Regions from separate parts of the Exiguobacterium alkaliphilum genome, predicted to be linked through region 2. Evidence: riboswitches for the same ligand, from Rfam matches in the RefSeq annotation. Region 2 holds a riboswitch; the other holds the start of a gene.
What was found. A riboswitch is a leader RNA that binds a small molecule or an ion and turns the genes downstream of it on or off. The one in region 2 is predicted to bind S-adenosylmethionine.
Positions count from the first base shown of each region.

Region 1: another riboswitch for S-adenosylmethionine. It lies ahead of KB235_RS06410 (methionine ABC transporter ATP-binding protein); the one in region 2 lies ahead of KB235_RS08940 (aminotransferase class I/II-fold pyridoxal phosphate-dependent enzyme).

Region 1 covers NZ_CP073101.1:1,216,769-1,232,212, reverse strand. Annotated here, with positions in the region: gene KB235_RS06410 (methionine ABC transporter ATP-binding protein) at 1-967, opposite strand, end outside; SAM riboswitch class I at 1,046-1,151, opposite strand; gene KB235_RS06405 (thioredoxin family protein) at 1,607-1,864, opposite strand; gene KB235_RS06400 (PTS sugar transporter subunit IIC) at 2,049-3,101, shown strand; gene gcvH (glycine cleavage system protein GcvH) at 3,141-3,524, opposite strand; gene KB235_RS06390 (arsenate reductase family protein) at 3,564-3,926, opposite strand; gene KB235_RS06385 (hypothetical protein) at 3,973-4,701, opposite strand; gene KB235_RS06380 (acyl-CoA dehydrogenase family protein) at 4,785-6,569, opposite strand; gene KB235_RS06375 (acetyl-CoA C-acetyltransferase) at 6,583-7,755, opposite strand; gene KB235_RS06370 (3-hydroxyacyl-CoA dehydrogenase/enoyl-CoA hydratase family protein) at 7,775-10,186, opposite strand; gene KB235_RS06365 (SDR family oxidoreductase) at 10,400-11,302, shown strand; gene KB235_RS06360 (proline dehydrogenase family protein) at 11,617-12,534, opposite strand; gene trhA (PAQR family membrane homeostasis protein TrhA) at 12,692-13,363, opposite strand; gene KB235_RS06350 (carbon starvation CstA family protein) at 13,456-14,898, opposite strand; gene KB235_RS06345 (bifunctional 2',3'-cyclic-nucleotide 2'-phosphodiesterase/3'-nucleotidase) at 15,069-15,444, opposite strand, start outside.
Region 2 covers NZ_CP073101.1:1,719,097-1,734,540, forward strand. Annotated here, with positions in the region: gene KB235_RS08875 (carboxypeptidase M32) at 29-1,495, shown strand; gene KB235_RS08880 (glycerophosphodiester phosphodiesterase) at 1,482-2,213, shown strand; gene KB235_RS08885 (DUF4397 domain-containing protein) at 2,469-3,269, shown strand; gene KB235_RS08890 (class F sortase) at 3,304-3,858, shown strand; gene KB235_RS08895 (MarR family winged helix-turn-helix transcriptional regulator) at 4,723-5,160, opposite strand; gene KB235_RS08900 (GTP pyrophosphokinase) at 5,250-6,308, opposite strand; gene KB235_RS08905 (hypothetical protein) at 6,393-6,620, shown strand; gene KB235_RS08910 (YflT domain-containing protein) at 6,722-7,045, shown strand; gene KB235_RS08915 (SDR family oxidoreductase) at 7,084-8,118, opposite strand; gene KB235_RS08920 (glutamine synthetase family protein) at 8,312-9,607, shown strand; gene KB235_RS08925 (peptide MFS transporter) at 9,651-11,144, opposite strand; gene KB235_RS08930 (MDR family MFS transporter) at 11,286-12,530, opposite strand; gene KB235_RS08935 (AI-2E family transporter) at 12,777-13,877, opposite strand; SAM riboswitch class I at 14,049-14,149, shown strand; gene KB235_RS08940 (aminotransferase class I/II-fold pyridoxal phosphate-dependent enzyme) at 14,227-15,402, shown strand; gene KB235_RS08945 (iron-containing alcohol dehydrogenase family protein) at 15,399-15,444, shown strand, end outside.

The DNA of each region.
Region 1 (15,444 bases), 500 kb from region 2:
GCTCGACTTCAGCCGGCTCTCCGATCAGTTGAATAAATAGCGTCCCGAGCGCGCCGACTTGTGACTGCGTCACGTTCCCGCCGATGATGTTGAAGCCGATATCATGCGTCTTCAAGACGTCTGAGAGAATCGGCTGTTCGGCCGTCTCGTTCAAGAACTTGAGCTTGACGATTTGACCACTCGGATAGCGCGCCTTCAAATGCTCGAACGTGAGCGACATGTCGTCGACCGCGCCGATCTGTTTGACGAACTCTTTTGTGATCGGTTGTTCCGGATGTTGGAACACGTCGGCGACTTGCCCGATCTCGACGACTTTCCCTGCTTCCATGACCGCGACGCGATGACAAATCTTTTGGATGACATGCATCTCGTGCGTGATGAGCACAATCGTCAAGCCGAGCTTTTTATTGATGTCGACGAGTAACTCGAGAATCGAGTCGGTCGTCTTCGGGTCGAGCGCGCTCGTCGCTTCATCGCAGAGGAGCACTTCTGGATTCGTAGCGAGCGCACGGGCAATCCCGACTCGCTGCTTTTGACCACCCGATAGTTGTGATGGGTAACTGTCTTCACGTCCGGCGAGCCCGACAAGTTCGACGAGTTCGGTGACGCGGCGTTTCCGCTCGCTTGCCGGTACCCCGATAAGTTCGAGCGGGAAGCTGATGTTTTCAGCGACCGTGCGCGACCAGAGTAGATTGAAGTGTTGGAACACCATTGAGACGTTTTTGCGAACCCCTCGTAACTCTTTTGGACTAAGCTTCGTCAATTCACTCCCGGCCACCTCGATCGTGCCGCTCGAAGGTGACTCGAGCCGGTTAAGGAGTCGAATGAGTGTCGACTTCCCTGCCCCTGAATATCCGATAATTCCAAAAATTTCGCCGCTTTCGATTGTAAGCGACACATCATCGACCGCCTGGACTCGACCGTTTTTCGTGTCGAACCATTTGGCCACATTGCGTAGTTGAATCAATCCCTTTCCCTCCTGACAACAAAAAAAGTACGCACGTTTGAGCAAACGTGCGTACTTTATCGGTACGGACAACGATTGCTCTCATCCTCCAAGGTATACACCTTGCTGGAATTAGCACCATTTCGGATTGCTCCGCGGTTGCTGGGCGTCATAGGGCCAGTCCCTCAGCCTCTCTTGATAAGAGTGTTGTATATTCGATTAGCCTTATCATAGCGACATATTATTTTCATGTCAAACTATTTTATGCGAAAAAATAAAAAAAGGTGCCGTCCGAAGACGACACAGAACGTAGCACCTTGAGTCACAGGAAGGACAACCCATAGATGAACCCCTTTTGCCCGATCAGAGCATTCATCCTTAATATGGGGGATGTTACTCGTCAATCACCCAATCCTGACATGTACCGAACGGCTACGCGGTCTGTATTCCTTCGCTTGATTTTTTTGGGGGACAATCGAAGGGAAGGTCCACTTCAAAATCGCGTAAGCGGGTGGTTCGGCGATGCCTGAACGTCTTGATTGCGAGTAAATCGCGTCCTATTTTTGTGTTCAAGTAAGATGTTGTAATGAATATACCATTCGTGAACTTTCTGTGTCAACTGATTATTTAAAATTTTCAGATTATTCTAATGTTCCTCCGTCACTTGACGAAGGAAAGCACGTGTTGCACGTTTTGGAACGCATAGATTCGATCGGTCACTTGGCCATTTTCAAGCTTCAGGAGCGCCGGGACGCTCATCACTTGATACGCTTCCAGCTCGTTTGGGATGAAGTTCGCATCGCGTTTTTCAATCTTTAAATTAGGATCGACCGCCTCGACGACCGTGAGCATCCGCTCGGCCACGGCGCATGTACCACACATTGGGGCGTATATATATAACAATCCGTCTGTCACCATATTTCTCACCTCTCTCCTGATTATAAGAAGCTTCGTCCCGACATTCAAAAGTTGTGCTCGATTTGAAAAAATTCTGAATACTTCCATTTTTCTGGTTGACGTGCGTCCGAAAGAGGCATAGTATGGTCAATAACTTTAATGCTTTTGTACATAACAGTAAAAGAGAAGGATAGGTGAAGAAGACATGACGGAAGAACGACTTACCGGAAAACAGTTCTTGATGAACGTATTGAACGGACTCAGCCTTGCCATTTTGATCGCCCTCATTCCGAGCGCATTGCTCGGTGAATTGACGAAAGCCATCTTGCCGTATTTTCCGTCGCTCCAGTTCATCTTAGACGCGACGACGATCGCGATGCGCCTCCTCCCGGTCATTATCGGGGTCGCCGTCGCCATGCAGTTCGGCCGCACGGCACTCGAGGCCGGGACGATCGGCATCGCGACACACGTCGGGAGCGGTGCCATCCGCATCGAGGAAGGTACCTTCCTCATGGCCGGCATCGGTGACGTCATCACGGCCGGTGTGACGGCGGCCCTCGCGACGTATCTCGTCATGCAACTGTCACCACGCTTAAAGACGTACACGGTACTCGTTTTGCCGATGACGGTCATCGTCGTCGCCGGAGGCATCGGCGCGTTCCTGCTCACGTATATCTCACAGATCACGACGTACGTCGGGACGATCATCATGACGATGACGGAACTACAACCGGTCGTCATGGGCATCTTGATCGCGATGGCGTTCTCGCTCATCATCGTCTCGCCGATTTCGACGGTCGGGATCGCCACGGCGATCAGCCTATCGGGCGTCGCGGCCGGGGCGGCCAATCTCGGTGTCGTCGCCGCCGGTTTCGGGCTCGCGATCGCCGGGTGGCAGATGAACGCGACCGGCACGTCAATCGCCCACTTCCTCGGTTCACCGAAGATTCAGATGGCGAACTTCATCCGTCGTCCGATCATGATGCTCCCCGTGCTCGCGAACGCGGCCATTCTCGGTGCGCTCGCCGGTATCCTTCGAATCGAAGGCACGCCGATCAGTGCCGGATTCGGTGTCTCGGGGCTCATCGGACCGATCAATGCGCTTCATTTGATGCCGGGCGGTTTCGCGCTCTTCAACGTCATGCTCGTCATCGTCTTGTTCGGTCTCATCCCGATCGCGCTCGGTGTCTTCTTCTTCAAACTGTTCAACCGGACCCCGCTCATCCGTCCGGAACATTATCGTCTCGACTTCGAATGAAAAAAACCCGGCTTCTCGTGAAGAGAAACCGGGTTTTGTTTAGCCTTGAATCATCGCTTCGTATTCTTCGGCTGTCATGAGCTTGTCAACGTCTGACGCGTCGTTCAACTCGACTTCAATCATCCAAGCGCCTTCGAACGGTGCTTCGTTCACGAGTTCTGGCGAATCCGCGAGCGACTCGTTGACCGCTGTGATTTTACCAGAGACCGGTGCGTAAAGCTCCGACACCGTCTTGACCGATTCGACCGAACCGAACGGCTCATCAATTAGAATCGTGCCCCCGACTTCAGGAAGTTCGACAAAGACGATATCCCCGAGTTCGCTCTGTGCGAAGTCCGTGATCCCGATGCGGGCCACGCTCCCGTTCACTTCAACCCATTCGTGTTCTTTTGAATAACGTAAATTGGCAGGTACTTTGCTCATCCTAACTTCCCCCTCAAATAAATTAGACTCACACGTGTATTATAGCACTTCGCCCCAAACGTCTGTAAACGACTTTTCCGAAAATCCGACCGTCGTTTTTTCCCCGTCCGTCACAATCGGACGCTTCAAAAGCATACCATTGCTTGCGAGGAGCTCGAGTTGTTCGTCTTCTGATAAGTTCGGCAACTGATCTTTGATGCCTTCGTTACGATACACTTGGCCGCTCGTATTGAAAAACTTTTTGAGCGGTAGCCCGGACTGCTTCCACAGCTCGGCCAACTCGTCTTTCGACGGTGTCGCCTCGACGATATGGACGTATGTATAGGCCACGTCGTTCTCTTTCAACCATTTCTCTGCTTTCTTGCATGTGCTGCACGGTGGATAGCCGTATAGTGTCACCATTGTTCATCACCTCTTCTGTTAATGTAGCATATCTCGTTTCTTGACTTCACGTCCGAAGCAACCGGTCAATTTCCCGCTTCAGCGTCGCATTGACCGGGTGACGTTCTTCGATATATGCGAGGATGTAGGCGGCCGCCTCGACGGAACGTCCATATCCGAGCACCGCTCGCTCGAGGAACGCGATCATCTCAGGATGTTGAACTTCCACGCGCCGGGTCGGATTGAACGGGTCACTCATCTCCCCGTGTGCCTTCAAGACGTTATTCACGGCCGACACTTGAATGAGCTCGAATCCTGCGAGCCGTTCCCCTCGCCGCTCGCGAAGCAGGCCAACATACAGGTTCGTCAGCGCCTCTTCATAGCAATGTGAGACATCCGTCGCCGGTGTGACGATTTTCGGCGTCGCGAACGCCTCGAGCGCCTCATCCCGTTGCCAAACGATGCGTCCCGGGGTGTAGGCGATCGCAGGCATCTCAGGCAAGTCGAATACAGCGAACTCGGCGTAAATCCCGTCCGCATACATGACTTTGTGCCCGTCTTTCGTGTTTTGGAACTGATAGGCCAACGGTGCGACTTCTAACCAATCCAAATTGTCGATGAAACGACCCTTCTGTCCGTCCTCGACGATCAAAAAGAAATCAAGGTCCGAGTACTCATCGAGCCGGTCCGTCTCAAGGCCGATTGAGCCGAGCGCGAGCAGCATGAGCGTCCCGTCATATTCGGCGACCGCGCGCCCGATTTCTTCCATCCGTTCCAACAAGTCATTTCGTCTCATGAACATCCCTCCTGACCTCATTGTACGGTTTAGCTCGGCCAAAAAGAAAGAGTCGACCGCGTCCGGCCGACCCTGCTTTACGTTTAGACGATAAACTTGTTCGCTTTGATGAGGCTCGCTGCGACTTCGCGCTTCGTGCCGATGACGTTGATCGGCTGATAGCGGCTGAATTTCTTCATTGCCGAGAGAAGCATGCGTTGCTCGTCGCCAGACGAAGCTGCGTACAATACTTCTTTCGCCATGAGTTCGACTTGCTTGAACACTTGCTCGGCGAAGATTTCCGTGTAACGGACTTTCTGCTGGTTCTTCTCGGCGCCGGTACGGCCGATCGCTTTGTCCGTCCGGGCGATGGCCGCCTCGAGCGCGTAGATGGCGCTGATGATGTCGGCGATCTTCGCGAGAATCTCTTGCTCGTTCTGGAGGTTTTGCTGGTACTTCTGGACGGCCGTGCCCGCGATCATCAAGTTGATTTTCTTCATGTTCGAAAGCAACATCTTCTCACGCGCGAGCGGTGAGCCGTCAAGTTCTTGCGGCATGTAGCTCATGAGCTCTTTTTGGAGTTTCTGCGCTTCGGCGAGGAGCGGCAAGTCGCCTTTCATCGCTTTCTTGAGGAGCGTGCCCGGCACGATCAACCGGTTGATTTCGTTCGTCCCTTCGAAGATCCGGTTGATCCGTGAGTCACGGTACAAGTTCTCGACCTCATACTCGGTCATGAAGCCGTAACCGCCGTGGATTTGGACCGCTTCGTCGACGACGTAGTCGAACGTCTCCGAGGCGAACACTTTGTTGAGTGAACACTCGATCGCATACTCGGCAATCGCTTGTGCGACTTTCGAGCCGTCACGCATGTTGTCGTCGCCGAGGGCGTCGAGGCTGTCTTGGAACAAGCCGCCCGTCCGGTAGACCGAGCTCTCCATCGCGTAAATGTTCGCCGCCATCATCGCGAGTTTTTCTTGGATGAGCGGGAACTGGCTGATCGGCGTCTTGAACTGTTTGCGTTCATTCGCGTACTGGACCGAGAGATCGAACGCCCGTTTCGACGAACCGACCGCACCGACGGCGAGTTTGTAGCGTCCGACGTTCAAGATATTGAACGCGATGACGTGGCCTTTGCCGATCTCCCCGAGGAGGTTGTCGACCGGCACTTCGACGTCTTCTAAGATGAGCGTCCGTGTCGATGAGCCTTTAATCCCCATCTTCTGTTCTTCGGCGCCTGTCGACACCCCGTTGAAGTCACGCTCGACGATGAAGGCGCTGAACTTGTCGCCGTCGATTTTCGCGTAGACGACGAAGACGTTCGCGAACCCGGCGTTCGTGATCCATTGCTTCTCCCCGTTCAACACGTAGTGCGTGCCGGCCTCGTTCAAGACGGCCGTCGACTTGGCACCTAATGCGTCTGACCCTGAGCCTGGCTCTGTGAGGGCGTAGGCGGCGATCCATTCACCGGTCGCGAGCTTCGGCAAGTACTTATGCTTTTGCTCTTCCGTCCCGAAGAAGACGATCGGGAGCGTCCCGATGCCGACGTGGGCACCGTAGCTGAGGGCGAACGAACGCGCTTTGGCGAAGCGTTCCGTGATAATCGATGACGAGATTTTATCGAGCTGATAGCCGCCGTACTCTTCCGGCACGTCCGCGCCGAGAAGGCCGAGCTCGCCCGCTTCTTTCAACAGCTCGACCGAAAGATCGAACTCGTGCTTCTCGATGCGTCCGAGGACCGGCATGACACGGTCGTCGACGAAGCTCGCCGTCGTGTCGCCAATCATCTTGTGCTCATCTGAGAAGTCTTCCGGTGTGAAGAGACGCTCCGCGTCGAGTGCGTCGATGACGAAGCTACCGCCTTTAATCAATTCGTGTTCTGTCCGTTCCATAGTCAATTCCCCCTTATAGTAATTCGAAGACGCCAGCAGCGCCCATACCGCCACCGATGCACATCGTCACAACCCCATACTTTTCATTGCGTCGTTTCATCTCATGCAAGATCGAGACCGAAAGTTTCGCACCCGTGCAACCGAGCGGATGTCCAAGGGCAATCGCGCCGCCGTTGACGTTCACTTTCGACGGGTCGATGCCGAGTTCACGGATGACGCCGAGCGATTGGCTCGCGAACGCCTCGTTCAATTCGAACAGTCCGACTTCCTCAAGCTTCACGCCGGCCATCTCGAGCGCTTTCGGGATGGCGACGACCGGACCGATTCCCATCACTTCCGGACGGACCCCGCCGACCGCGAACGAGAGGAACTTCGCCATCGGTTTCAAGCCTTGTCGCTCCGCTTCTTCGCGCTCCATGACGAGCACGGCCGCAGCACCGTCTGACACTTGGGACGCGTTCCCCGCCGTCACCGAGCCTTTGATTTTGAAGGCCGGGCGCAACTTACCGAGCGCCTCGACGGTCGAGTCGGCACGGACGCCTTCATCGTGTTTGACGACGACTTCGCGCTCCGCGACTTTCCCGTCTTCCCCGAGGACGTGCTCGATGACCGTCACCGGGACGATCTCTTCTTCGAACTTGCCGCCGGCGATCGCCGCCGCTGCCTTTTGATGGCTATCGATGGCGAACCGGTCTTGGTCCTCACGCGAGATGTTATATTCCGCTGCCACTCGTTCAGCCGTATGGCCCATGCTCATGTAGTATTCTGGTGCCGTCTCCATGATGTTCGGGTTCGGACGGATGACGTGTCCACCCATCGGCACGAGGCTCATCGACTCCATGCCGCCGGCGATGACCGCCGTCGCTTGGCCGATCATGATTTTCGCTGCCGCGTCGGCGATGGCTTGAAGCCCCGACGAGCAGTAACGGTTGATCGTGATGGCCGGCACTTCGTGAGACAAACCGCCGCGAACCGCCGCATAGCGGGCGATGTTCATCCCTTGCTCGGCTTCTGGCATGGCGCATCCCATGATGACGTCGTCGATGGGCCCTTTGTAGCCGGACCGCTCGAGCGTCGCTTTAATCGCGTGACCCGCGAGTTCATCCGAGCGGACGTTTCGGAACGACCCCCGTTTTGCTTTTCCGACCGGCGTTCGTGCGCCGGCCACGATGACTGCTTCCCTCATCTGTGAAATCCCCCTTTTGTCAGTTCCGAAGTGGCTTGCCTTTGACGAGCATATGTTGCATCCGTTGCTGCGATTTCGGTTCCCCGATGAGGCTTAGGAACGCCTCGCGCTCGATGTCGAGGAAGTATTGCTCGTCGACCATCGTGCCGTATGCCAAATCGCCGCCGCTGATGACGTGGGCGAGTTTTTTCGCAATTTTCAAATCATGCTCGGAGATATAGCCGCCATAGAACATCTCGTACGCCGCGAGTTCGAGCGTCGCTTTCCCCGTCTGTCCGACGACCGGTAACTTCTCACGAACCGGTGCCGTGTAGCCGTCGTAGAGACCGAGCACCGTCTGTTTCGCATCGAACGTCAAGTGGTCGCGGTTCATCGAGATGCCATCGACCGCACGGTGATAGCCGAGCGTCTTGGCGTCAAACGCCGATTTCGACACTTTCGCCATGGCGACGTTCTCGAACGTCTGTTGCGCCGCTTTCTCGATGTTTTGCATCGCCTTCGGTGTCTGCTCCAAGAAACGACGATACGTGTTGACGTTCCCGCCGCCGCCTGGGATGAGGCCGACGCCGACTTCGACGAGACCCATGTACGTCTCGAGCGCCGTCTGCATGCGTGCGGCTGGCAAGCTGATCTCCGTCCCGCCGCCGAGCGTCATACCGTAAGGCGCGACGACGACCGGGCGAGCGGCGTAGCGAATCTTTTGGACGACTTGTTGGAACTTGTTGATGATCCAGTCGAGCTCGTACCAGTTTTCGTCTTCCGCTTCCATGAGCATCATCGCGAGGTTAGCCCCGACGCAGAAGTTCTTGCCGTCGTTGGCGAGGACGAGTCCTTTGAAGTCGGTCTCGACGAGGTCGATGGACTGCTCGATCATCTGCATGATGTCGACACCGATCGCATTGTTCGGTGACGTGAACTCGAGTGCGACGACATCGTCGCCGATGTCGATGAGGCGGGCCCCACCGTTCTCGAGCACGACGCCGTTCGACTTGGCGAGCGGTGCGAGTTTCACTTCTTTCGGGTTGACGGTCTTCTCGACGTACGTCTGAGACGCTTTGTCGTAATACTGGTCCCCTTTATAGAAGGAAGTGTGTCCGGCAGCGAGCATCTCGTCGATCCACGCCGGGACGTCGTAACCTTGTTCTTTCATGCGGGCGACCGACTTCTCGACGCCGAGCGCGTCCCACGTCTCGAACGGGCCGAACTTCCAGCCGAAGCCCCACTTCATGGCGTCGTCGATGGCGACGATCGTGTCGCTGATCTCGCCTGTGAGGCGAGCCGAGTAGACGAGTGTCTTCGCTGTCACCGGCCAGAGCAGTTGTCCGATGCGTCCTTTGTTCAAGATGGCACCTTTCAACTTCGCTTTCGAGCCCGGGAGTGACTTGATTTGGTCGAGTTCCGGACCTGTAATCGCTTTCAAATGTTCGTACTCGAACGTCTGGAGATTGAGTTCTTGGATGACTTTGCCGTCTTTCTTATAGAACCCTTGGCCGGCCTTCTGTCCGATCCAGCCTTTCTCGACGAGCGTCTTCATCTCCGTCGGGACGTCGAACGTGTCCTTCTCTTCGCCCGATTCGAGCGTCTCGAAGACGTTTCCGGCGACGTGGACGAACGTGTCGATGCCGACGACGTCAAGCGTACGGAACGTCGCTGATTTCGGGCGGCCGATGAGCGGTCCGGTGATTGAGTCCATCTCACCGATCGAGGCGTTCTGTTTGAGCATCTCTTCGAACGTGACGAGGAGACCGTACGTGCCGATGCGGTTCCCGATGAAGTTTGGCGTGTCTTTCGCCTCGACGACACCTTTCCCGAGACGGTCCTCGGCGAAGCGGGCCATGAAGTCGATGACCGGGCGCGCCGTCTTCTCCGTCGGGATGAGCTCGAGCAATTTCAAGTAACGTGGCGGGTTGAAGAAGTGCGTCCCGAGGAAACGTGTCTTCAAGCCTTCCGGCAACACGCTCGCCATCGCCTCGATTGAGATGCCGGACGTGTTCGAGCTGAGTACCGCGTCTTCACGGATGTAAGGTGCGATTTTTTCGAACAGCTGTTGCTTCACGTCGAGCCGTTCGACGACGACTTCGATGACCCAGTCGGCTTCCTTCAAGCGCTCGAGATCATCTTCTAAGTTGCCGACATCGATGAAGTTCAAGTGTTCCGGTGTCGCGAGCGGTGCCGGGTTTTGCTTCAACAGCTTCTGACGGTTCTCGGATGCGATGCGGTTGCGTACTTCCGGTGACTCGAGCGTGAGCCCTTTCGCTTCTTCTTTCGCCGTCAATTCCCGTGGTACGATGTCGAGCATGAGCGAACGAATCCCCGCGTTCGCCAAGTGAGCCGCAATCCCCGCCCCCATTACTCCTGAACCGATGACGACCGCAAAACGAATGTTGCTCGTCAAACGGAGGTCGGCTGATTGTTCGATGTGACTCGTCATATTGTTCCCCCCTCAATGAGAATGAATAGTGATTCATTTCAAGCGTAAAAAAAATCGCAATCACCATCGTGTTTACTCTTCTATCATAAATGAATGAACATTCATTCGCAAGCCCGCATTTTTCAAATTCATTCCATTTCACGAAATAACGATTAATTTTTGAGTTGAGTGGTATAGACACAAAGAGTTAATTTTAGAAAGGGGAATGTAAACATGCGTGACAATCGTTTAAACACAGTCGGAAGTCGAAAAGATTTTGAATCGTTCAAGAAGGACGGCCAAGAGCAAGCCCATCAGCCGGGCATCGACTCGAAGATGGAGCCGTTCCCCATCTATGAGCGTGAAGGATATAAAGGAAGCGAGAAGTTAAAAGATAAAGTCGCCATCATCACAGGCGGCGACTCCGGCATCGGGAAATCGGTCGCCATCTTCTTCGCCCATGAAGGTGCGAACTCGGTCATCGTCTATAAAGATCAAAACGAGCTCGAGGACGCCGAGGCGACGAAAGAGCGAATCGAAGAACTCGGTCAAGCGTGTCTCTTACTTCAAGGGGACGTCGGCGACTCGGCGTTTTGCCAAGACGTCGTCAAACAGGCGCTCGAGACGTTCGGTCATTTGGACATCCTCGTCAATAACGCCGCCGAGCAACATCCACAAGAGTCGCTCCTCGACATCTCGGACGAGCAGCTCGAGCAGACGTTCCGGACGAACATCTTCAGCATGTTCTATTTGACGAAAGCCGCCCTCCCGTACTTGAACGAAGGCGCGAGCATCATCAACACGACATCGATTACAGCGTATCAAGGGAACGACCAATTGATCGACTACTCGTCGACAAAAGGGGCGATCACATCGTTCACACGCGCACTCGCGAGTAACCTCGCCGAGAAGAAGATTCGCGTGAACGGTGTCGCACCTGGTCCGATTTGGACACCGCTCATCCCAGCGACGTTCCCGGCGGACAAAGTCGCCTCGTTCGGAGACTCGGCCGAGATGAAGCGTCCGGGCCAACCGGCGGAACTCGCCCCGGCCTACGTCTATCTCGCAAGTGACGACTCGACGTACGTTAGTGGACAAGTCATCCACGTCAACGGCGGGACGGTCGTGAACGGATAAAGTCTCAAGAAGTCTCGGCTCACTTGCCGAGGCTTCTTTTTGTGCAGTGCGTCCTTTCGGCGCCTGCCCGCACCTCATAGCATTAATGTGTGCCCAAGGACGAGCCATATGCATCACGTTGGCGTCGGATTGTGATTGCATGCGTCCGTCGGCACCCTGACTCATGCAGGAAAGCAATCCAACGTAGACCCCGCAGTGCCGATATCGGCGCGAGGAGGCTTCGGGATTGCCTGCTGAAAGCATGGGTGCCGTAAGGACGCATTTTACCGAGCATCAAAAAGCACGAACGCCCGGTGCGGGCGTTCGTGCTCATTTTATTTTTTCACCATGCCTTTTAACACGAACGCCACGTTCGCCGGACGTTCCGCGAGGCGGCGCATGAAGTAGCCGTACCAGTCACGGCCGTATGGCACGTAGACACGGACTTTATAGCCTTGGCGGACGAGCTCGAGTTGACGCTCGACGCGGATGCCGTACAGCATTTGGAACTCGAACTGGTCGAGCGGGATGTCGTTCAGTTTCACATGCTCGATGATGGCATCGATCATGTGGTCGTCATGAGTCGCGATCGAGGCGTAGTTCCCGTTCGCGAGATGGAGTTTGACGAGCTTCAAATAGTTGTGGTCGACGTCTTCTTTCTCTGGGAAGGCGACCGTCGCCGGCTCTTTGTACGCCCCTTTGACGATGCGAAGGTTCGGCTTGAGCGGTGCGAGATGGTTGATGTCATCCTCTGAACGGTACAAGTACGACTGGATGACCGTCCCGAGGCCCTCGAAGTCTGTTTTCAATTTCTTGAACAACTCGAGCGTCTTCTCGCAGCGCGGCTCGTCTTCCATGTCGATGGCGACGAACACACCGACGGCTTGCGCCGCCGTCAAGATTTGACGCATGTTGTCTTCAATCAACTCGTCGGAAATATCAAACCCGAGTGACGTCAGCTTGAGCGACATGTATGCGTCGAGTTTCTCTTCTGCCATGATCTCGATCGCCCGAATAATCTCATCCCGATTTTCGGTCGCTTCCTCGACCGTCGTGATGAACTCCCCCAAATGGTCGACCGTGACCGACAATCCTTTCGCGTTCAATTCGCGAATCGTCGGAACCGACGTCTTGAAATCTTCCCCCGCCACAAAGCGTGAAGCACCGAACCGAAGTCCGTATTTTTTAGCCAAACTGTTGAGTGTTTTGTTTTGAGACATGTAAATAAATCCATCGCGCAACACTTTTTCCATCTGCTTTTCCCCCTTACGTTTACACCCATCTATCTCTATGACGATGTCTGAAATTATTATGACATACAAACGTCCATTCGTCTGTATTTTTGTAACCGTTTCCAGCAGTTTATTGCCCAACTTTTCAAAAAAACAGACGCCCTTTCGGACGTCCGTTTCATAGGTGTGTCGTCGGCGCGACGTATAGCAAAATGCTGAGGAAAATGAACACACTTCCGGCAAGGACGAACAAGTGCCAAATCGCATGGTTGAACGGTAGCTTCTGCCATACGTAGAACACGATCCCGACCGAATAGGCGATCCCACCGGCGAGGAGCAACATGAACCCGGTATGGCCGAGCGACTCATAGAGCGGGCGAATCGCGATGATGCAAATCCAACCGAGGCCAAGATACGTCACGTTCGATACCCACATGTATTTCCCTGTCGAAAAGAGCTTCCAGACGATGCCGAGAATGGCGACGCCCCAGACGATGCCGAAGAGCGTCCAACCGAGTCTGCCTTGAAGCGAGACGAGCGCGAACGGCGTGTAGCTCCCGGCGATGAGTAAGTAAATCCCCGCATGGTCGAACACTTGAAGCACACGCTTCGCCCGCGGGTGCGGGATCGCGTGCATGAGTGTCGAGAAGAGGTACAGTAAAATCATCGACGCCCCGAAGACGCTCACCGCGATGACGTTCCATGTGCTCCCCGTCTCGGTCGCACTCATGACGAGTAAGACGAGGGCGACGATACTGAAGATGACCCCGAGACCGTGCGTGACGGCGCTCGCGATCTCTTCCCCGAGCGTATCGGCATGGAGCATCTCTTTTAACTTCTCTTGTTCCATTCGGGTCCCACCTTTCTGTATTCCTCTAGTATGGTCATTTCCCGATTTCGTTGCAAACAAAAACATGGGCCACGAGGGCCCATGTCGATTCGTTATGCGACTTCTTTCACCGGAACGTCACATTCCATATTCTGTGCCCGCATCGCCCGTGCGCGCAAGTAGAACAGGACGAGCAACGTGATCGTACCGATCGTGGCGATGACGTACGGAATCGGTCCGTCCATCTTAAAGCCGATTGGCGCCGTCAAGATATAGAACCAGACCGCATACAGCATGAACGTGCCCGGGATGAGCGCGATGTAGTGATTGCGTCCCTTGATGTACAAGTACATCGCCCCGACGAATAGCGCGATGACGGCCGTCGTCTGGTTCGCCCAGTTGAAGTACTGCCAGAGCATCTGGAAGTCCATGTTCGTCAACACGTACGAGATGGCGAAGAGCGGAAGCGCGATCCAAAGGCGTGACGAGAACTTCTTCTGTGCGATTTTCAAGTAGTCGGCGATGATCATCCGAGCGCTACGGAACGCCGTGTCGCCTGACGTGATCGGCAAGACGATGACACCGAGGATGGCGAGCGTGCCGCCGATGCTACCGAGCATGAGCGTCGCCACTTCTTGCACGACGAGCGCTGGTGTGCCCGCTTGAATCATCCCGAGAAGCTCCCCCGGTTCGAAGATGGCCATGGCCGCACCGGCCCATACCATCGCGATGACCGCTTCGACGATCATCATACCGTAGAAGATCGAGCGTCCGTTGCTTTCTTTCATCGTCGTCCGCGAGATGATTGGCGACTGGGTCGCATGGAAGCCAGAGAGCGCCCCACATGAGATCGTGAAGAAGAGGAGCGGCCAAATCGGAAGGCCGTCCGGATGCATGTTCGTCAGTGACATCTCTGGAACCTTGTACCCTTGTGCGAACAGGCTGACCCCGATGCCGACGGCGCTAATCAACAGGAGCGCACCGAAGAACGGGTAGATGCGGCCGATGATTTTATCGACTGGGAGGAGCGTCGCCAAAATGTAGTAAGCGAAGATGGCGAAGATGACGAAGATGAGCGTCGACGCGTCCCCACCGAACAAGTTGTTAATCATGTTACTCGGTGACGTGACGAACACCGTCCCGACCAAGAGAAGTAAGAGCAAGGCGAACCCGTTGACGATATGGCGGAGCGAGCGGCCGAGGAACTTCTCGGCGAGCTGCGGCAAGTGCGCCCCGTTGTTACGAAGCGAGATCATCCCTGTCAAATAGTCGTGCACGGCCCCGGCGAAGATTGACCCGAAGACGATCCAAAGGAACGCGACCGGGCCGTAGAGCGCCCCCATGATCGGCCCGAAGATCGGCCCGACGCCGGCGATGTTCAACAGCTGAATCATCGAGTTCCGTTTCTTGCCCATCGGCACGTAGTCGATGCCGTCCTGTGACGCGTAAGCGGGCGTCGTCCGCTCTTCCTTGATGCCGAACGTCTTCTCGACGTAACGGCCGTAAATGCGATACCCGATTAGTAGGATCGCGATGGCGATAAAAAATGTAACCATGATTGCTGTCCCCTTTATTACGTATGTGGCCCCGTTGGCCCATTGGTTTACATATCCTATGTAACCGATTACATTGTTGATTATATAGCACTTCCACAATTTATGTAAGGGGTTTCATTCACTTTTTTGACACAAAATAAAGCCCTCAAAACTGAGGGCTCATTCATTGCTTATCGAAGAGCCGGGACACCGACATGTCCGGCTCCGACGACTTTCGTTTCTTCTTTCGTTTGACCGTCGAGTTCACTGACGACCGTCACCGTTTGGCGAAGCTTGAGCGGTTTCACAGACAGTGCATACGTGCCATCGGCTTTCGCTTTCGTTGTCGCGAGAACCTGCTTTCCGTCTTTCAATGTGACGGTCGCGTTCGCCGTCGTGACACCCGTCACAGCTTTCGCACCCGGCTTGATCGTGTCGACCGAGAGGACGAGCTCGACTTGCTCGGCTTCCGTCACCGGATCGAGTGCGATCGTGTACGAACGGAAGAGACGTCCGGCCGCATCAACGCGTGTCGCGTCCGTCGCTTCGATGCCTTCGTATAGGTCG
Region 2 (15,444 bases):
AGGATAAATGAACAGGGGTGGTCATGACATGGAATTGACAAAGCAGTGGCGCGAGCATTTTAAACAGTTGCGCGCCTTCGACGAGGCGATCTCGTTACTTTATTGGGATATGCGGACCCAAATGCCGGAACAGTCGGCACCGTTACGGGCGGAGACGATCGGGTATCTTTCGACCGAGGCGTTCAAGCGTCAGACGAGCGAATCGTTCAAACGACTGCTCGACGAGATGGAAGGGGCAGATGGATTGACGCCAATCGAGTCCCGCTCGCTGTCTGTCGCCAAGACGCAATATGAACGCAATGCGAAGATTCCGCCTGAAGAGTACCAGGCGTACGTCACGCTCGTGTCAGAAGCGGAGACCGCTTGGGAGAAAGCGAAAGAACGGGATGACTGGGGGATGTTCGCACCATATTTAGAAAAGATTGTCGCGTATCAACGGAAGTTCGCCGATTATTTCGGGTATGCGTCACATCCGTACGACGCGTTGCTCTATGACTTCGAGCCAGGGATGACGGTCGCGCAACTCGACCGATTGTTCGAAGGACTGCGCGATGAGCTCGTCCCGCTCATCCGTCAACTGAAACAGGCGGGGGCGCCCCTCGACTGGTCGATGGACCAGAAGGCGCAAGAACGAATCTGTCACGACTGGATGCGGGTCGTCGACTACGATTTGAGCCGCGGTCGTTTGGATGCGACCGTCCATCCGTTTGAGATTACGATCAACCGTCGGGACGTCCGCATCACGACGAAATATGATGAGGCCGACTATCGGAACGCCTTGTTCGGTACGATGCACGAGGCGGGGCACGCGACGTATGAGCAACAAATCGATGCCGCACTCGACGAACTCGGACTCGGCGGTGGTGCCTCGATGGGCATCCACGAGTCGCAGTCGTTGTTCTTCGAGAACTTCGTCGGCCGAAGCGTCGCTTTCTTGAAGAGCGTCTACCCGAGCCTACAAGCCGAGCATCCGCCGCTTTCGTCCATCGATTTCGAGACGTTCTATGCCGGGGTGAACGAGGCGAAACCGTCACTCATCCGAATCGAGGCCGACGAGTTGACGTACAGCCTTCATATCATCATCCGGTATGAGCTCGAGAAGGCGCTCATCCAAGGCACGTTGTCCGTTGCCGAGCTGCCGGCGGCGTGGAACCGCCTCTATAAAGAGTACCTCGGTGTCGACGTCCCGAGCGACGCGAAAGGCGTGCTTCAAGACGTGCACTGGGCGGGCGGTTCGTTCGGTTACTTCCCGAGCTATGCCCTCGGTCTCGTCTATGCGGCCCAATTGACGGAGACGCTACGGGCCCAACACCCAGAGCTCGACACGTGGATTGCGAGCGGGGAGTTCGGTCCGATCAAGCAGTGGCTCGAGACGAACGTGCATCGCCACGGCAAATCGCTCACACCGAACGAGTTGATTCGGGAAGTGACGGGGGAAGACATCTCGGTCCGTCCGCTCGTGCGCTATTTGACGGCCAAATATGGCACAGTGTGAGCCGATGAAGCTATACGCCCACCGTGGGGTAATGGCGCACTACCCAGAGAACACGATGTCGGCGTTCAAGGCCGCTATCAAGGTCGGTGCGGACGGCATCGAGACGGACGTGCACATGACGCGGGACGGGGAACTCGTGCTCATCCATGACGAATCGCTCGAGCGTACGACGGACGGACGTGGCCGTGTCGTCGACAAGACGTTCGCCGAGCTCCGGACAGCTAACGCGGCGTTCCGGTTCGGGGGAGAGGAACCGATTCCGACACTCGAAGCGTTCCTCAAGTTGGTCAAGCCGACACCGCTCCTCGTCAACCTTGAGCTGAAGACGGATGTCGAGCACTATCGGGGCATCGAGCATCGTCTCATCGAAATCGTTGAACGGACCGGTTTTCCAGCCGAGCGTCTTATTGTCTCTTCCTTTAATCACGAGACATTACGACGTTTACGCGAGTTGACGACCGAATATGAACTTGCCGCCCTGTCCTCAAAACGGATAACGGACCCGGTCTCCTATTTGAAACAGCTCGGGGCGAATGCGCTTCATCCGAGCGTCCGCGCGTTAACCGACGCCGAGATCGAAGCATTGGTCGAAGCAGGAATCCGTGTCCGGCCGTACACGGTCAAGACGGAAGAACAATTGCATCGCTTCAGCAGGCTCGGCGTCGACGCGTTATTCGTCAACGACGTCGAATGGGCCCGAGCACATTTGACCCCGTGACAATGTATGTCACGGGGTTTTTATTTAATCGAGACAGGGAAGTAACAATATTGTAAAGAAAGCGGTAACACCCGAAGAAAGCGTCACAGCACATTCGAGACACACTGTCGCCTTTACGCCATCGTCCCGTTGTCTTAAGTTTAAGATGTCACCAGCTACATAGCAATCAGATGTAGCACGCTATGCAGCACTACACCAAATCTGTTGTACGTAGTCCATCGGTCACACTTAAGGGGAAAAGGGAGGAAATTTCACATGAAGAAAATGATGTCTCTACTCGGAACGCTCGCTCTCGCGTTTGCACTCGTCTTACCAGTCAGCGCGGACGGTCACGACGGCGATGCGATGGTCCGGGTGCTTCACGCTTCACCTGATGCTCCGGCGGTCGATGTGTATGTCAACGGCGAAGTCGCGGTCGAAGGCGCAGAGTTCAAAGCGCTCACTGACTATTTGACACTACCAGCCGGCGACTATAACGTCGAAATCAAACCAGCCGGTGACGCTGAGACGGTCGTCGTCGCAGCGGATCTCTCACTTGAAGCTGGCAAATTCTATACCGCTGCAGCGATTGGACAACTCGAGAACATCGAAATCGCAGCGATGGAAGATGACGCCAACTTCGAAGATGGCAAGTCGAAAGTCCGTGTCGCTCACTTCGCACCAGACGCGCCAGCAGTCGATGTGGCACCGAAAGGCGGAGACCCGCTCTTCTCGAACCTCGAGTTCAAAGCGGTATCTGACTACGGTACACTTGACGCCGGAACGTATGACCTCGAAGTTCGCCCAGCCGGCGCAACGGACGTCGTGAAGGCGCTCGACGGTGTCGCCCTTGAAGGTGGTAAGAACTACACGGCATTCGCGATCGGACTCCTCGAAGGTGAACCAGCGTTTGAAGTATTGCTCGCAGCAGACGGCGGGGAAATGGCTGGAGCTCCTGAGACTGGACAAGGCGGACTCGCCCAGACTGCTTCGATGAACTGGTTGCTCGCAGCAGCAGTCCTCGGTGCGGCAGCGGCTGGCTTCTACGTCTTTCGTCGTAAGCAGCAAGACGCCTAAGCTTTTACTGATTGGATCGTTCGCGTTTCTCTCGATGGCCGCTGAGGTCGATGCGCCGGACAAAGAGTTCCGACTCCCAACCGTCGGATTCGCCGAACCGCTCGTCCTCGCCTCGACCGAGGTCAGTCGGCAGTCGTTTCACCGGGAAACGTTCATCCCAAAACGACTCATCATCCCATCCATTGATGTCGATGCGACAATCGAACCGGTCGGGAAAGACCGACTCGACCGGATGGACACGCCGGATGACGTCAATGCAGTCGGATGGTATCAATACGGCGCACGTGCCGGCGCAATCGGCAACGTCGTCTTATCCGGACATTTGGACGATCTCCAAGGTCCGGCCATCTTCAGCGAACTCGCCACGTTACAACTCGGAGAGACGGTGACGCTCCAACGTGACGAGCGAGTCGCACAGTACGAGGTCGTCTCCGTGAATCGATATCGGCTCGAGGACGTGCCGCTCGCTTCCATCTTTGCGGCCACACAATCCGAACGGTTGCAACTGATCACCTGTGCAGGGCCTTATGACCCTGAACGTGGGTATCGCGATCGAATCATCGTGACGGCGAAGCTCATACGAAATTAAATCGATGGCCCGGAGTGATTGCCACTCCGGGCTGTTTATTGTTAAATGCGGTGTCGTCACTTTTATTCAGGACGCGGAACGGGGAAGATAACGATCAAATCATTTAGAAAGTATGTCGCATCGGTCGGTCTTTGGCTTATGATGTACCTTCTCGTCTATATCGCCACAGAACAGGCCGCTTGGAGCTTGTTCCTTGCGAGTGCGATCTATGGAATCTGGTTCAACGTAACCAAGAGATCAGTCAGAAGGCAGGCACGCGCGATAAATCGAGAGCTAAGAGGAATGCGCCTTCGCAACGAGGACGATTTGCATAAAGAGGCTAAACGTAGGTGGGAAGAAAAGAAACGGGATCGAGCGACGCATGAAAACTAAATAATAGATTTGACACTCCCACGATTGAAACCGTGGGATTCTGAAGTGCTTGTGCGAGCGCAGTCCATTTCTGTTTTGCTCAAGCCTTCAGATGAGGGTGTGCCATCACCCCTCCTGAGACAGACCATATAGGTTCTCAGGCTGATGGACTGTTACCATCCACCACAGGTCGTTGCAGGTGTGTCCACCTGATGTTTTAGCGTCTTTTACGTGACGACAGGCATCGTTTTACCGGTCACATGTTTTCGTGACCGAACCGGATACGATTCTCAAGGTGCGATGGACACGGGCGTTTTAGAGACTTGTACTTGTCTATGGAATATATATACCCGAATGTCGGATGTTCTTCACATCCGAACTCACTTTCATCCCATGCTTAAAGGCGGGCTATGCCCGGTATGGGCTTTCCCGTTCGTAAAATCTGTAAAAAAATAAGCCATAAATCCATCATTGGGATGGGTCCATGGCTTATTTTGATGTCGTCGTAAACCGTTACGCGTCCATACGGTCGAGCAACTTCGACAAGACGATGAGCTCTTCGTCAGAGAAGTCCTCGAACACGTCCATCAAGTACTCGATTTTCATGTCTTCTAACGTCTCGAACAAGGCGCGGCCTTCTTCAGTCGCTTGGAGTTCGACGACGCGGCGGTCGCGCTCGCTCCGTTCACGCGAGATGAGTCCTTTCTTCGTCAACTCATCTGCGAGTGCCGTGATCATCGAGGCCGAGAACTGGAACTCGTTCGAGAGTGCCGAAGCGATTTGGGGACTCGTTTGGCAGAGTGACCGAAGGATGAAAAATTCGTTACGCGTCAAATACTGTGAGAACATCGCCCGGAGGTTTTTTTTCACTCCACGATAGTTCATGCGGATCCCGCGTTCGGCGTCAGCGACGAGCTGACGGCGGGATGCTGTCTGTACAGGGGTTGTCATCCTCGGAAGTACCTCCTACTTAAAATCATTATTTGCATATATTTCAGTACATAAAAACATTCTACAATAAAAACATGAAGTCTGTAAAGTTATGTCGGCTCTTCCCGGATCCGTAATTGTTGGATGATTTCGTCATAATGTTTCAAGTCTGGATAGAAGCGACGGAAGAAAAACTCAATCTGTTGGTCGTCCCCTTCCACGAGCAGTTTGGCGAGAACCGCATAGACGACACCCATCCCTTGACGGGGAAGGAGCGAAGACGGGAGAAGCGCCGAACAGTTCACGGCCCGGTTGAAATACAAATCGAGCGTCTCGCTCAAGTCGTGGAACGTGCGAATCTGGGCGTAATGGAACATGCGCGTCAGCTCGATGATTGTCGACAAGTCCGTCTCGAGCAACCAGTCGCTCTGGAAGATGGCGTTGTCGAGCTTCTCGACCGTCGGATCGTTCGCGATATAATAGTTCAAGTTGTCACGGGTGATCGTCACTTCTTCAGGGGAAGCGATGATTCGTTCGACCGTCTCCTGTTCGAACGTCCGGAGCTGTTTCCGGATATTGACGAACTCTGAATCAGCGATCTCGAGGAGCCCGGCTACGCGGCTGAAGCTACGCTTGATTTCTGGGGGGACGGCGTTCGGGTTCTTATAGCCGAGGTCGTGCTCAATCTCGGCCCAGGCGTGTTGCAAGATTGAGCGGACCTGAATCTCCGCTTCTTTCTCCTGATAGCGCTCATATTCACCGAGCGCGAGCCGCTTGTCGCTCAACCCGACGACATAATGGACGGATAAGTAACCGAACTCGTTCGCATCGAGCAGCGTCGATTTGTCAATCGACTGTTCCCGGTCGATCCGAAACTCTTCTTCGAGGATTTGCGCGACGGCCTGGACATCGTCATGAAAATACGTGACGATCCGTAGCCCGGCCAAGTCCTGTACGTCCCGAAGTGACCGATATTGATACGGTTTCCTGGATAGTTTTGCATAGAGGCTCTCGGCCTCTTTCGCCCGAGCGACGATGGAATGGAATTGGATCCCGGCATTGTCGAGCAACTCACTGAGTAATTGCTTCAGTTTGGCCGCGAACGCCTCGTAGTCCTCTTTTTCATTCAAGTAGTCGAGCATGATCGCATTCATGTCTTGTTTTGGCATCCATATCACTCCTTGTCTCATTGACATAAGTATAGCATCATTGATTTGAGCGTACATACTGAGGAGTCAGCGAGGAGGAGAGACATGAAAGCGCATCATACGTTTCGCTCAATCGAGCGTGAGAAGCTCGAGATCATCGCTTCGCTATTGCAGCAGGCCGGCTATCGGATCACACGAATCACCCCGAGACAGGGAGAGCTGGCGTTCAAGGCGACACGGGACGGCGTTCATTCGGGAGAAGACGAGCAGGCACGGGTCGGTCAACTCGTCGAACATTTCAACATCGAATCTTGGTCCGTCACGTTCACATGAACCATCCTTCAAACAATCCGTCAGAAATCGGGTTTTAGCGCTCATTTTTTGGGAATAGTATATTATTAGATTTTGACTGTGAACGTTTAGGAGGATGAAGGATGTTAGAAACGAGAATCGTACGAGATATGACGTCGGTCGACCATGAAGTGAACGGGATGGTGTCGGGCGGCTGTGTGAACGAGCACATTTACTTATTTGCCAAAGATGAAGAATTGACGCTCCGTCTCGCCGCCGAGGCCGGTGTCCAGCCGTATCGGATCACCGAGAAAGGACTTTGGGAGTCGCTCATGTCCAAGTTCACGAAAAACTCGGACGACCGCATCGAGCAGCTCGAGAGCCTCGGCTTGACGAAACAGATGGTCGAATCGCTCGAAGGCGAGATTCAAGACGGAAAAATCGTCCTCGTCTGTGACAAAACGTAAAACAGGATGGAACTGACTTGTGTCAGCTCCATCCTGTTTTATTTCGTGTCGTAATAGGCGTCAACGATACGCTTCAGCGACCGGACGTTCAAATCGAGCGGCTGAAAACCGGCCGCGGCGAGCAACTGTTTCGTGTTCGCGTCGGTGAACCGGATGTCTCGGTCTAGGTAGGGGTTGAACACTTTCACCATCTCGTTGAACGTCTCCTCGACCGTGCTGAGCGACGACGTCGGTGCCTCTGTGATTTTCAAGTGGGGGAAAGCGAGCGCCTCTTTCATAAATTCGAGCATGTCCGCATTTCGTGGTGGCGTGTCGTTCGTCACGTTATAAATCGTGTTCGGACGCGCATGTTCGATTGCGGCAAGCAGGACGTCCGCGACGTAGTCGACCGGGACGAGATTCGACGTCCCGCTCTCCGACCCGACGAGCCGAATCGGGCCAGCCGGAGCCCCACGACGTTCGAGCCGACGTTTGAACACCTCGAGGGCGCGCATGTAGCCGTACATCGTGAACTTCGAATCGGCTTCTCCTGTCTTCGAGTCGCCGACGATGATGGCAGGTCGGAAGATCGAGACCTCGAGTTCGTGGCGCATCGCCCAGACGGCCTGTTCGGCGTGGGCCTTGCTCTCTTCGTATGGATTATGGAACGTCTGGTCCGTATAGAGCGTCTCGTGGCCGATTTCTTTTGCTCCGAGCGTGTAGGCCGTGCTCACATGGAAAAAGCGGCGACACCCGAGTGCTTTCGTCAAACCGAGCACTTGTTTCGTGCCGGTCAAGTTCGTCTCGAACAGCTCATCGCGAAGTTCTTCGTCGAATTTTACGAGTGCGGCCATATGCAGCACGAGGTCCACCTTCCCATGATTTCGCTCGATAAACGTCTCGTCCGCACCGAGGAGCGGCGCCGTCAAGTCACCGGCGAGCACTTCGATGGCCTCACGTTCTTTTGACGTAAAAACATGGGTGACTTTTTCGGGGGAGCGGGCGAGGACATAGAGGTGATGGCCTCGCGCAATCAACTCTTTCGCGAGCCGTCCCCCTAAAAATCCAGTCGCACCTGTCATAAAAATGTTCACAGCGTTCTTCCTCTCTCGTTCAGTCTTTCTCCATCATACCAACAAGGAAGGTTTCAAGCTACTTTGATTCGTGTTTTCAAATTTGGGGTTTAACAATTTTTAAAGTGGGTTATGGACTAAAGAGAAGCGTACGAAACGGTACGTCATGACAGTGATGACCTGTCAAATAACTTAAGTGAGGTTTTTTAGAATCATGGCAAATCTATTCGGAACTGATAAGGATAGCTACAGGAAGCAACAAGCAGAGATTGAGAAAACGGTCGAAGAGAAAGGGATCACGCAAATCCATCTCTACTTCTCGGACGTCCTCGGCGATTTAAAGCTATTGACGCTGTCTGCAAAATTGTTGCCCGAAGTCTTTGAAGGGAAAACGATGTTCGACGGTTCATCCATCGACGGGTTCTCTTCCATCAAAAACTCAGACTTATTCTTACGCCCGGATTTAGATCGTCCACGGTACGAAAAAGACGGTGAAGAGAGCATCCTCGCCTTCTTCTGTGACGTTTGTACACCTGATGGGGAGCGGTATGAATTCGATCCCCGGAACGTCTTGAAAGATGCGCTCGAGCGTGCTGCCCGGGATGGCTACTCGATTTTTGTCGGGGCTGAGCCGGAATTCTTCATCTTTGACGAGAACGGTGAATTCTATGACGAGGCTGGATACTTCTCGACCCGCTCAGAAGACAAAGGTTATGAGGTACGACAACATATCGCCAATCGCCTAAGCGAGGTCGGTTTCAATATCGAGGCGGTCCACCACGAAGTGGCACCCGCCCAGCACGAGATTGGCATCAAATATGACGATGCGCTCCATACAGCGGACAACATTCAATTCTTCAAAGAAATCGTCCAGCTCGCCGCACAAGAGAAAGGCGCGAAAGTGTCGTTCTTACCGAAACCGCTCCGCGATGTAAACGGGTCGGGGATGCACTTGAACATCTCGGTCTGGAAGAACGACAAAGATGGAAAACCGACCGAGAACGCGTTCGAGGAGCCGGATGCAGATTATGGATTGTCGACGACGGCCCGTCACTTCATCGAAGGGATTTTGAAGCATGCCCGGGCGACGGCCATCTTCACGAACCCGCTCCCAGAGTCGTATGAACGACTCGTCCCAGGTTTTGAGGCGCCGGTCAATATTTGCTGGAGCCCGTCGAACCGAAGCTCGATGATTCGAATCCCAGCATCGCGCGGCAGTGCGACACGCGTCGAAGTGCGAAACCCGGACCCAAGCGCGAACCCGTATTTGGCACTCGCGGCCCTTATTTATGCAGGTCTCGAAGGAATCGAGCAACAAATCGAACCGTCAGCACCGAACGAAGACGACTTGTTCGAATACTCGGCGAAGCAAATCGAGAGCCAAGGCATCGCCTCGCTCCCGGCGACGTTCCATGAGTCGATCCAATCGCTCAAGTCGGACAGCTTCCACAACTATTTCAACGAAGATTTGATCGATCGTTACTTGTCGCTCATCCAAGTGCGCAAGTAACAAGTAAAGACGCCATTCCTCTTAGTTGAGGAATGGCGTCTTTTTAGTGGATCCCGCGCATATAGCGTTTGATGACCGGTGCAAGGGCGAACAAGATGAGACTGAGGACGATAGCGGCGCCACCGATGACCCCAAAGTAAATCATCTCGTTTTCTGGTGAGTAGAAGCGGACGAGCTGGGCGTTGATCCCTTGGGCCGCCGCGTTCGACAAGAACCAGAGCGACATCGTCTGGGCCGAGAAGGCCGCCGGCGCGAGTTTCGTCGTCGCCGACAGTCCGACCGGCGACAGGCTGAGCTCGCCGAGGACGACGATGAAGTAACTAAGGACGAGCCAGAGCGGATTGACGAGCGTATTCGGCCCACCGAAGTAAGCCGGTAGCAAGATGACCAAGAAGCTGAGTCCGGCGAATAGAATCCCGAACGCGAACTTGACCGGGATGCTCGGCTCACGGTCGCCGAGCCGCACCCAAACCCAAGCGAACACCGGCGCAAGTAGGATGATGAAGAGCGGGTTGAGCGACTGGAACCACGCCGCCTTCAGTTCGAGGCCGAGGAAGTTCAAGTTTGTGCGTTGATCGGCGTAGTTCGCGAGGATCGTCGCCCCTTGCTCCTGGATCGCCCAGAACATGACCGAGGCGATGAAGAGCGGGATATAGGCAAGGATACGTGACCGTTCGATTTCGGTCGTTTTCGGGCTCCGATACATGACGATGAAATAAATCGTCGGGATCGTAATCCCGAACACACCGACGAGTCCGATGAACGTATTGATTGTGAACAGACCGCGCGGAATCAAGACGGCGAGCAGCCCCCCAATCACAAAGACGGCGATGGCCGAGTATGTGATTGCGTTCTTCCGTTCTGATGGGGTCAGTGGGTTCGGCACATACGACCCGGCGAGGCCGAGGTTGCCTTTCTTCGTGACGATGAAGACGACGAGCCCGATGAACATCCCGACGGCGGCGAGGGCGAAGCCCCAATGGAAACCGTAATCGGCCTGCAAGTGTCCGACGAGGAGCGGGGAAATGAACGCCCCGAGGTTGATGCCCATATAGAAGATGCTGAACCCCGCGTCGCGGCGACGGTCGGTCTCATGATACAAGTCACCGACGATGCTCGATACGTTCGGCTTTAAGAGACCGGTGCCGATGACGATCAACCCCATCGAGATGAACAAGAACGTCAGGCTGCCAGGAATAGACAAGACGATATGGCCGAGCATGATGAACACGCCGCCGTAGAAGACGGCACGCGACGTACCGAAGACGCGGTCGGCGAGCCAGCCACCGATGACGCCGGACATATAGACGAGCGCCCCATAGACTGACATGATGGACAAGGCGAGGTTGCGGTCAAGGCCGAGGCCGCCCTCATACACCTCGTAATACATGTAGAAGACGAGGATGGCCCGCATCCCGTAATACGAGAAACGTTCCCAAAACTCGGTGAAGAACAAGGTGAACAACCCTTTTGGCTGTCCGAAAAATCCTTTTTGTGGCACACTGTCCACGATATTCTGTTTATTGATTCTTTCCATGAAAGATTCCTCCCAACTTTCATATCATAAAAAGAACCGTTATGTTTGTAAAGTAAAAATGAATCTCTGTTTCAAAATTTAATCCGTTTGAAATGAAACTAAAAAACACACTAACCAACAAGGTTTAGTGTGTTTTTTCGGTCATGCCGTCTTCTGTTTCGCTTCTGCCGCCCGGACGCGGCGCCCGAGTTGCCAGTAGATGAGTCCGGAGACACAGCTGGCGGCGCCGACGAGGAGCAGCGCCACGTGCCCGGCGCCCCGGTTGAAGAACAAACTCGCGAACAGCGGCGCCGTCACACCGCCAATCAACCACTGGATGCTGGCGGCACCGTTGTAGGCCCCGCGCATATTCTCGGGCGCGATCATGGCGATGAACGTTTGCTGGACAGGCGACATGATCATCTCGCCGAGCGTGTAAAACGCATAGACGGCGAGGAGGACGGAGACGAGCATGAGATATGGCGTGCCGAGTGAATAGAGGAGACGCGGGACGACGGCGAGAAGCATCATGCCGACACCGAACACGGTCGCCCCGGCGAGCATGACGTTCCCGAACGGCTTCTGGCCGAGCTTCGAGGCGATCGGGAACTGGAACAAGACGACCATGATGCCGTTCAAGGCGAGCAAGTAAGCGAACGGATTTTGCCGGTCCGTGAACGTCGGCAGCGACTCACGCAAGAAGAGCGGCAACATGCTCTCGACAATGGCGAAGCCCATCGAGATGAAAACGCCGGCAAAGATGAACACGAGAAAGACGCGATCTTGTGAGAAGACGCGGAGCACGTCCTGGTTGGATAACGTCTCATGCTCGGTCGTCTCGGGCAACGTCTCACGGATGAACTTGGCTAGGACGAGCGCGTAGAGCCCGAACACGACCGCCGCCGCGATAAAGATATACTGCCGGTCGAGGAAGAGGACGGCACTGCCGAGGAGCGGACCGAACGCGGCCCCGATGTTGTGCCCCATTCGGAGTAGGCCGAACGCCTCGTTCAACTGTTCCGGCTCGGTCACGTCCGCGACCATGGCGCTCGCTGCCGGATGGAAGAGCGAGTTCGTCAAGCCGAGCATCGCGTTCAAGAGCAGGAGCGGCCAGAACGTATCGGCGAAGGCGAAGCCGACGAGTGCGAGCGCATCCCCGACGATGGCCGTCATCATGACGGGCTTACGTCCGTAAAGGTCGGCGAGACGCCCGCCGACGACCGAGCCGATGAGCGCCATGATCGGTCCGGTCGCGAGGATGACCCCGACCTGGACGTAACTGTCGAGCTTGTCACTATAATAGAGGACGAGGAACGGGGCAATCATGAACATCATGACGCCGGTGATCGTCTCACCGAGGAAACGGATCCAAATGTTGCGGTCGAGCCGCTTGAGTGATTGATACATACGGGTTCACCTGTTTCTGAGAAAGTAAAAAGGGACGAAGCGTGCGCGGAGGCATACTCGTCCCTTTGTCTACGCATGCCTCGAAAGACAGGCGGAACCGTTCGATTGTCACGAAAGTCAAGGAGCCTGTCTGTCAGTATGAAGTTTCGTCTGTAGTCCGTTCATGACTGACATGGGGCAGCCTCCTTTCTAATAGTTGTCTACAGCTAAACTGTATGACAGATTGTTTGAATGTGTCAACTTATTTTAGAGCAGTTCGTTCAAATTCTTTCGTGACAATCGATAGTCGATGAGACGTGACAGGATGACTTGAATCATCGCCGTGACAGGAACGCTGATGAACATGCCGACGAGGCCGAAGAGGCTGCCGCCGATGATGATCGACGTGATGACCCAAAACGGCGTGATCCCGACGCTGTCGCCGAGAATTTTAGGTCCGAGCCACAATCCATCGAACTGTTGCAATAAGAAGATGAACACGAGGACGAGGACGGCCGTGAACGGGTCGTAGAAGTATGTGATGATGAACGCCGGAATCATCCCGAGGAGCGGCCCGACATACGGGATGAAGTTTAAGATCCCGATGATGACCCCGAGCAAGAGGGCGTACGGTGCCCCGATGATGAGTAGACCGATGACGGCCATCACACCGATGATGAGACAGTCGAGCGATTTGCCGATGATGTAACGTTTGAAGATGTAATCCATCTCCTGGAAGATGTCAATCGTCGTCTTCGCCGTGGCGACAGGGAACAGCGCATACAACAGACGTTTGAACATCCGGGCGAACACTTCTTTGTCTTTCAATAGATAGATGGAGATGACAATCCCAATCAAGAAGTTGATGAGCGTCATCGTGAAGCTCGAGACGTAACTGACCGACGACAACACGGCCGTCTCGACCCAGCCCGAGTAACGCTCCTCGAACCGCTTGAAGTCGAGCGTCTGGGCGATCGTCTCATTGTAATCTTGCAAAAACGCATTCAACTGACCGACGAAGCCGTCAAGTTGCCGGATATAAAACGGCAACTCCTCGATGAGCGAGGCGACGCTCGAATAGATGCGTGGGAACAGCGTCACGGCCGAGATGACGAGCAGCCCGATGAACGTCACGTAGACGATCAAGAGGCCTTGGTATCGTTTCAACGAGAATCGCTCCTCCATATACGACAGCACCGTGTTCAACAAGAGGGCGATCGCGATCCCCATGATGACGGGGGTCAATAGTTGAAACGTATACTGCAACACGCGTGAAATCGTGTCCGGTTCGCTGATGACCCGCCATAAGACGAGTAAAATCAGGCCGATCACTGTTAGTTTCCAAATCAATTGCCGGTTTAGCTCCACGAGTCCAACCCCTCACCCTACATTTTTTTCAGAATAACGTTCTTCTTTTACTATGGCCGTTTTTTTTCAGGGTTTCAAGAGCACTTCGTCATTTTTCAAAATAAGGATTGACAGCAATGGGAACGTTTGGTTTACTTAAGGACATATTACACATAAATCGCATATAAACACTTTCTATCAAGAGAAGCGGAGGGACTGGCCCGATGAAGCTTCAGCAACAGATTGTTTCAATACTGTGCTAATTCCAGCAAGGTAACCTTGAGAGATGGGAAGGTGGTTGTTTGAATACGTCTGTATCTCGACACCCCTTTCCTCGGAAAGGGGTGTTTTTTGCATAGGAGGACCATCCATGGCAGACAGACGTTCAAACTTACTTAAGACTTTACCCCCACAGCACTTCGTCGGGCTCGCGAAAGAAGTGGCCGCGCTCGAACAGGCCGGGGCCGATATCATCCGGCTCGGGCAAGGCACGCCGGACTTGCCGACGCCGAAACCGATCTGCGAGGCGCTCGAGACGGCGCTCGCGAACCCGGAGACCCATCAGTACGGCCCGTTCCGTGGGCAAAGCCGATTGAAACAGGCGGTGTCGACGTTCTACTTGAACGAGTATGGAGTCGACGTCGATGCCGAGACGGAAGTCGCGATTTTAATCGGGTCGAAATCGGGGCTGATCACGCTCCCACAATGTGTCCTTGAACCGGGGGAAGGCATCTTGCTCCCGAATCCGGGCTATCCGGATTATATATCGGGCGCACGGCTGGCCGGTTCGGTCGTGCATGACCTCGTCCTGACAGAAGCCAACGATTTTCTACCGGATTACAACACGCTCGATACGCACGGGGCGCGGCTCATGTATTTGAACTATCCGAGCAATCCGACTGGCGCCGTCGCGACGCCACAATTCTTCGAGGACACGGTCCGTTTCGCCCGAGAGCAGGAACTGATGGTCGTCCACGACTTCGCCTATGGCAGCATCGGCTTTGACGGGAACGTGCCGCCGAGCTTCCTTCAAGCCGACGGGGCGAAAGAGGTCGGCATCGAAGTGTACACGATGTCGAAGGCGTTCAACATGTCCGGCTGGCGCGTCGCCTTCGCCGTCGGCAACAAAGACATCATCGAGGCGATCAACACGTATCAAGACCACGTCCATGTCAGCGTCTTCTCCGCGATTCAAGAAGCGGCCGTCGCCGCACTCGAGTCACCGAAGTCGGTTCGAGATGACTTGTCCCGTCTGTATGAGACGCGGCGCGACCGATTGGTGGACGGCCTGCGCCAAGCCGGCTGGGACGTGACGGCCCCGAAAGGCTCGTTCTTCGTCTGGGCGAGAGTGCCGGAAGGCGATTCCGCCTCGTTCGCCAAAAAGCTGCTTCATGAGGCAGGCGTGGCCGTGACACCGGGCTATTTCTTCGGCACCGAAGGGGAGCGCTACGTGCGTTTCGGACTCGTCTCCCCGGAGCCGAAGATTGACGAGGCCGTCGAGCGAATCGAGCGGCTGTTCGCCGCCTATGAAGAGGTGCGGGCGTGATCCGTCAAGCCGTGCTCGAGTATGATCACGCCGCTGACGCGC